Linked DNA regions of Phytohabitans houttuyneae. Each later gene encodes a partner of the first gene's protein in a complex. Links are inferred from orthologs where the notes say so. Each region holds a gene or a part of one and is shown on either strand. Other genes may lie near its edges. The genes, in order: rpsG and tig.

The links.
Region 2: the proteins of rpsG (region 1) and tig are in contact, whole or in part, in a crystal structure (PDB 3GTY), measured with the Thermotoga maritima proteins. The link is inferred for Phytohabitans houttuyneae from one-to-one orthologs. Residues at the interface, in WP_004081843.1 of Thermotoga maritima: Lys34, Lys52, Lys55, Glu59, Arg62, Gln63, Glu66, Asn67, Lys69, Val71, Arg95, Ala109, Lys110, Lys111, Gly112, Arg113, Pro114, Glu117, Glu121, Ile124, Ala125, Tyr127, Asn128, Asn129, Thr130, Gly131, Lys135, Asp139, Arg142, Met143; in WP_004081061.1 of Thermotoga maritima: Glu122, Val124, Val129, Leu130, Tyr133, Glu188, Gly259, Ile262, Tyr263, Glu266, Ser270, Glu273, Gln274, Glu277, Arg308, Gln311, Ile312, Ser315, Tyr316, Glu325, Arg329, Arg336, Leu363, Phe366, Trp367, Arg373, Leu377, Arg381, Leu384, Glu387.

The regions. Positions count from the first base shown.
Region 1 is NZ_BLPF01000001.1:3,444,203-3,447,430, reverse strand. What follows is about bases 1-2,914. They hold rpsG (30S ribosomal protein S7), read left to right. Parts: upstream 1-1,179; coding sequence 1,180-1,650; downstream 1,651-2,914. Other genes in these bases: fusA (elongation factor G), read left to right, coding at 1,682-2,914; Phou_RS15350 (hypothetical protein), read left to right, coding at 1-423. In the rest of the region: more of fusA, read left to right, coding at 2,915-3,228.
Region 2 is NZ_BLPF01000004.1:560,182-563,470, forward strand. What follows is about bases 78-3,052. They hold tig (trigger factor), read left to right. Parts: upstream 78-874; coding sequence 875-2,230; downstream 2,231-3,052. Other genes in these bases: Phou_RS45200 (amidohydrolase family protein), read right to left, coding at 78-611; Phou_RS45210 (ATP-dependent Clp protease proteolytic subunit), read left to right, coding at 2,343-2,987; Phou_RS45215 (ATP-dependent Clp protease proteolytic subunit), read left to right, coding at 2,998-3,052. Outside these bases: more of Phou_RS45200, read right to left, coding at 1-77; more of Phou_RS45215, read left to right, coding at 3,053-3,289. UniProt on the Bacillus subtilis protein: Involved in protein export. Acts as a chaperone by maintaining the newly synthesized protein in an open conformation. Functions as a peptidyl-prolyl cis-trans isomerase.

The DNA.
Region 1 (3,228 bases):
GTCCCGCCGCCGCCGCGCGAGGCGTGGTTGGCGCCGCAGCGGGTCGAGGCGGTGCCGGGCACCAACTTCGCTGTCGTACACCTCAATCTGCCGCCGTCCACGTCGGGCCTGGCCGTCGGTTCGCTGGTGGCGGGAATCGGTTCGGTCCTCGTGTCGTTTGTCGTAGCGTGCTTCGGCGTGGTCGGTGCCTCGGCCGGCTGGGGTGCGTGGGTCGCGGGCGCCTTCGCGATGATCGCCGGCCTGGCCGGGGGTGCCGCGGTCGTGCTCGCGGTGCTCGGCATGCGGCAGATCAAGCGGGCGGTCTCCGGGATCCGGGTCACCGGCCGTGGCGTGGCCATCGCCGGCCTGGTCTGCGGTGCCGTGGGGCTCGGGCTCACCGCGCTCGGCGTCGGGACCTCCCTGTTGATCCAAGTGAGCGTCTGAGGACCCCGTCGATGGGTGGCCCGCACAGGAGCGGGTACACTGAACGACTGGAGTTGTTCGCCGCGGGCGAGAAGGCAAAGACGGGTCCCCCGTTTTGACCTGTGCGCTCACGGTGGGTACTCTTTCCCCTCGTGCCCGGGCGTGCCCGGGCAATCCGTGCGTGCGCCCTCATAGTGGGCCGCGACACGGGCAACGAGACAAACGCGGTGCACGTGACAGCGCGCGCCGCAACCGTGTGCCGGACGACACGCCCGACCGCGGGTGCCGGGAGGACGAGGGCCACCCGGCGAAAGTGCCAGGTCGGCCGCGTGCCGACCGGCGCAGAGGCACGGCACACAGACACAGGCACGCACAGAGGAAGCAAGGGAGCGGAGAAACCCGGTGCCCACGATCCAGCAGCTGGTCCGCAAGGGCCGGCAGGCCAAGACGAGCAAGACCAAGACCCCGGCGCTGAAGGGGAGCCCCAGCGGCGCGGAGTGTGCACGCGTGTGTACACCACCACCCCCAAGAAGCCGAACTCGGCGCTGCGCAAGGTCGCTCGTGTGAAGCTGAGCAGCCAGATCGAGGTGACGGCGTACATCCCCGGCGTCGGCCACAACCTGCAGGAGCACTCGATCGTGCTCGTGCGTGGCGGCCGTGTGAAGGACCTCCCCGGCGTCCGGTACAAGATCGTCCGCGGTTCGCTGGACACCCAGGGTGTCCGCAACCGCAAGCAGGCGCGCAGCCGCTACGGCGCGAAGAAGGAGAAGAGCTGACATGCCGCGTAAGGGCCCCGCGCCGCGCCGGCCGCTTGTCGCTGACCCGGTGTACAACTCGCCGCTGGTCACGCAGCTGGTCAACAAGATCCTGATGCGCGGCAAGCGCCAGCTCGCCGAGCGCGTTGTGTACGGCGCCCTGGAGGGCTGCCGGGAGAAGACCGGCACCGATCCGGTCGTGACCCTCAAGCGCGCGATGGACAACGTGAAGCCGACCCTCGAGGTCCGCAGCCGCCGTGTCGGTGGCGCGACGTACCAGGTGCCGGTTGAGGTTCGCCCGACCCGGGCGACCACCCTGGGCCTGCGCTGGCTGGTGCAGTACTCGAAGGCCCGGCGCGAGAAGACCATGATCGAGCGACTGCAGAACGAGCTGCTCGACGCGAGCAACGGCCTCGGCGCCTCGGTGAAGCGGCGCGAGGACACGCACAAGATGGCGGAGTCCAACAAGGCCTTCGCCCACTACCGCTGGTGACCCCAGCGCCCGACGAGACGACGAAGTAGGGATTACCGTGGCTGCCGCCGACAACGCGCTCGCCAAGCTACGCAACATCGGCATCATGGCGCACATCGATGCCGGTAAGACGACCACGACGGAACGAATCCTGTTCTACACCGGCATCACGTACAAGATCGGTGAGGTCCACGAGGGCGCCGCCGTCATGGACTGGATGGAGCAGGAGCAGGAGCGGGGCATCACCATCACCTCGGCCGCCACAAAGGTCGAGTGGAAGGGCCACCCCATCAACATCATCGACACCCCGGGGCACGTCGACTTCACCGTTGAGGTGGAGCGCAACCTGCGGGTGCTCGACGGTGCGATCGCGGTGTACGACGGTGTGGCCGGTGTCGAGCCGCAGACCGAGAACGTCTGGCGCCAGGCTGACAAGTACAACGTTCCGCGGATGTGCTTCGTCAACAAGCTCGACCGCACGGGTGCCGACTTCTTCCGCTGCGTGCAGATGATGATCGACCGGCTCAACGCCACCCCGCTGGTGCTGCAGATCCCGATCGGCCTCGAGGGCAACCACATCGGCGTCGTCGACCTGATCGGGATGCGCGCGCTCACGTGGCGCGGCGAGACCCAGAAGGGCGAGGACTACGCGGTCGAGGAGATCCCGGCCGAGCTCGCCGACCAGGCCGCCGAGTGGCGCGAGAAGCTCATCGAGACGCTCGCCGACGTCGACGACAGCGTGATGGAGAAGTACCTGGAGGGCGAGGAGATCTCGGCCGACGAGATCAAGGCCGGCATCCGCCGCGCCACCATCACCTCCAAGGCCAACCCGGTGCTGTGTGGCTCCGCGTTCAAGAACAAGGGCATCCAGCCCATGCTGGACGCCGTCATCGACTTCCTGCCGTCGCCGCTGGACATCCCGGCGATCGAGGGCACGGCGACTGACGGCGAGACCCCGCTCCTGCGCCGGCCCTCGATGTCCGAGCCCTTCTCCGCGCTGGCGTTCAAGATCCAGACGGACAAGCACCTCGGCAAGCTGACGTACGTGCGGGTCTACTCCGGCAAGCTCGAGTCCGGTTCCCAGGTGATCAACTCCACCAAGGACCGCAAGGAGCGCATCGGCAAGATCTACCAGATGCACGCGAACAAGCGAGAAGAGCGTGCGACCGCGCAGGCCGGCGACATCATCGCGGTGCAGGGTCTCAAGCAGACCACCACCGGCGACACGCTGTGTGACCCGGCCAACCCGGTGATCCTGGAGTCGATGACGTTCCCGGAGCCGGTGATCCAGGTCGCCATCGAGCCGAAGACGAAGGCCGACCAGGAGAAGCTGGGCACCGCGATCCAGCGCCTGGCCGAGGAGGACCCGACCTTCCGCGTCGCCAACGACCAGGAGACCGGTCAGACGGTCATCTCGGGCATGGGCGAGCTGCACCTCGACATCCTGGTCGACCGCATGCGCCGGGAGTTCAACGTCGAGGCCAACATCGGCAAGCCGCAGGTGGCGTACCGCGAGACCATCCGCCGCAAGGTGGACAAGGTCGAGTACACGCACAAGAAGCAGACCGGTGGCTCCGGTCAGTACGCGAGCGTGATCGT
Region 2 (3,289 bases), on another replicon or contig:
TGGAAGGACTCGCGGGACAGCCGGGTGTACGTCTTGATGAAGTCGGCACCCGCCTCCACCTCCCGGCGCACGGCGGCACGGCCCTGCGCCGGGTCGGCGACCGCGATGTACGGAACGCCGAGGCCCTCCCACAGCGACGGCGCGCCGTCCACGATGGAGCTGCCGACCGCCCAGCGTGGCCCCAGGCGGGCGCCCGACTCGATGTCCCGCCGCCAGCCGCGGACCGCGTCGCTGGAGGACATCTGGCGGGTGGTGGTGACGCCGTTCACCACGTACATCTCGGGGTCGGTCGGATCGATCTCGGTCGCGTGCGTGTGCATGTCCGCGAGGCCGGGGATCAGGAACTTCCCTCGGCCGTCCACGACCCGCGCGCCGTGCGGGACCGGTACCCGATGGGTGTCGCCCGCGTCGAGGACGTGGCCGCCGCGAACCAGGACGTTCTGGTGGCGCCGCGCCCCGCCCGCCGCGTCGATCACGGTGACCCCCGTCACCGCCGTGATGTCCGCGGCGGGCGTGGCGCCCGCCGCCCCGGCCCGGCCGAGGCCGACGGTCGCGCCCGCCACACCCGCCGCCCCCGCCAGCACCGAACGCCGGGAAATCGCGCCTGCCATGATCACTCCCCAAGTCGTCGTCGTTCCGTCATCGACAACCCTCGCGGCGGCGCGGCCGCGGGTCAGTGGGGCTGGACGCCCGGCTGGGGGTAGGGAAAGGCCTACCATCTGAGACCGAGATAGTGTTTGCGCAGGTCAGCGCCCTTGCCGCCAGCCGGGCGGCTGGCGCTGCCCGCTCCGCTCTACACTCGACCGAGCCGCTATTGCGTCCGCGTGACGCCGCACGGCCCACAAGCCTGAAAGATCCATCGAGGAGTACGCCTGTGAAGAGCACCGTCGAGACCCTGAGCCCGACGCGGGTGCGGCTCGCCATCGAGGTGCCGTTCGTCGAGCTCGAGCCGAGCCTCAAGAAGGCGTACCGGGAGATCGGCCAGCAGATCCAGATCCCGGGCTTCCGTCGCGGCAAGATTCCGGCCGCCGTGATCGACCAGCGGGTCGGTCGCGCCGCCGTGATCAACGAGGCCATCCAGGAGGCGATCCCGGCCCAGATCCTGGCGGCGGTGCGCGAGCACGACGTCAAGATGCTCGGCCGGCCGGAGCTGGAGTCGTTCCCGGAGATCGAGGACGGCCAGCCGCTCAAGTTCACCGCCGAGATCGACGTGCGGCCCGAGATCACGCTTCCCGACCTCTCCACCATCGAGATCAGCGTCGACGAGCTCCAGATCGGCGACAGCGAGATCGACGACCAGGTGAAGGGGCTGCGGGAGCGCTTCGCCACGCTCAAGACCGTGGAGCGGGCGGCCCAGGAGGGCGACTACGTCCAGATCGACCTGGCCGCGACCGTCGACGGCGAAGAGGTGCCGGGCGGATCGGCGACCAACATCTCCCACGAGGTGGGCAGCAAGCAGTTGCTCCCCGGCCTCGACGAGGTGCTCGTCGGCCAGTCGGCCGGCGACTCGACCACCTTCGTCACGCAGCTGGTCGGCGGCGACTTCGCCGGCCGCGACGCGGATGTCTCGGTGACGGTCCGCACGGTCAAGGAAAAGCAGCTGCCCGAGCTGGATGACGAGTTCGCCCAGCTGGCCAGCGAGTTCGACACGCTCGACGAGCTGCGCAACGACCTGCGCGAGCGGGTCACCCGGGTGAAGAAGGTCGAGCAGCTCTACGCGGCCCGCGACAAGGCTCTCGCCGAGCTGGTCCAGGCCGCCGACGTGCCGGCCCCCGAGGGTGTCGTGCGCGAGGAGGTCGACCACCGCAAGCAGGCGATGGCCGACCAGCTCGAGCGGATCGGCGCCTCACTCGAGGAGTACCTCTCGGCGGAGGAGAAGACCGAGGAGCAGATCGACACCGAGCTGACCGAGGCGGCCACCGAGGGCGTCAAGATCCAGCTGCTGCTCGACACGCTCGCCGACGCCGAAGACGTGCAGGTCTCCGACGACGAGTTCGGCCACGAGATCATGCACCGCGCGCAGCGGGCCGGTGTGCAGCCCCAGCAGTACTACGACCAGCTCGTCCGCTCCGGCACCGCCGGGGCCGTCTTCGGCGATGTCCGCCGGGGCAAGGCGCTCGCGCTGGTCATGGAGCGGATCAAGATCACCGATTCGGCCGGCAACGAGCTGAACATGGATGACCTCCGCGGCGGGAGCGCCGACGAGCACGACCACGACCACGACCACTGAGATGGGGTACCGGCGGCCGCGGCGCGCCCGTGCGCTGAGAGCGAACGTTGCGGTCGTGGCTGCCGGCAGTGGATAAGGTCGGTCGTACGGAGACAATTGCGAAGGGCTTGCCATGACCGATCAGCTTTTCCCTGTGATGCCCACGCGGGCGATCGAGGCCCGCGGAGGCGACGCGCTCAGTGGCAACCTCGACGACACGGTCTACAACCGCCTGCTCAAGGAGCGCATCGTCTTCCTGGGCAGTGAGGTCACCGACAACGTGGCCAACCGCATCTGCGCGCAGCTGCTGCTGCTCGCGGCGGAGGACCCGTCGCGGGACATCTACCTGTACATCAACTCGCCCGGCGGCTCGGTCTACTCCGGCATGGCGATCTACGACACGATGCAGTTCATCGACAACGACGTGCAGACGATCGCGATGGGCATGGCCGCGTCGATGGGTCAGCTGCTGCTGTGCGCCGGCTCCGCGGGCAAGCGGTTCGCGCTCCCGCACGCGCGGATCATGATGCACCAGCCGTCCGGCGGCATGGGTGGCACGGCCTCCGACATCGCGATCCAGGCCGAGCAGATGCTCTACACGAAGCGGATGTTCCAGGAGCGGGTCGCGTTCCACACGGGGCAGACCCAGGCGCAGATCGAGGCCGACTCCGACCGTGACCGCTGGTTCACGGCTCAGGAGGCCAAGGACTACGGGTTCATCGACCACGTGATCACCGGGGCGACCCAGGTCCCGTCCGGCGCCGGCACGCTGAGCTGAGGAAGACACCATGACTGAACTGCAGATCCCGGCGGGCCTCCGCGAGGTCCACAACCGGTACATCATTCCGTCGTTCGTCGAGCGCACGTCGTACGGGGTGAAGGAGTCCAACCCGTACAACAAGATGTTCGAGGACCGGATCATCTTCCTCGGCGTGCAGGTCGACGACGCCTCGGCCAACGACGTCATGGCGCAGTTGCTCACGCTCGAGGGCACCGACCCGGACCGCGACATCACGATGTACATCAACTCGCCCGGCGGCTCGTTCACCGCGATGACGGCGATCTACGACACGATGCAGT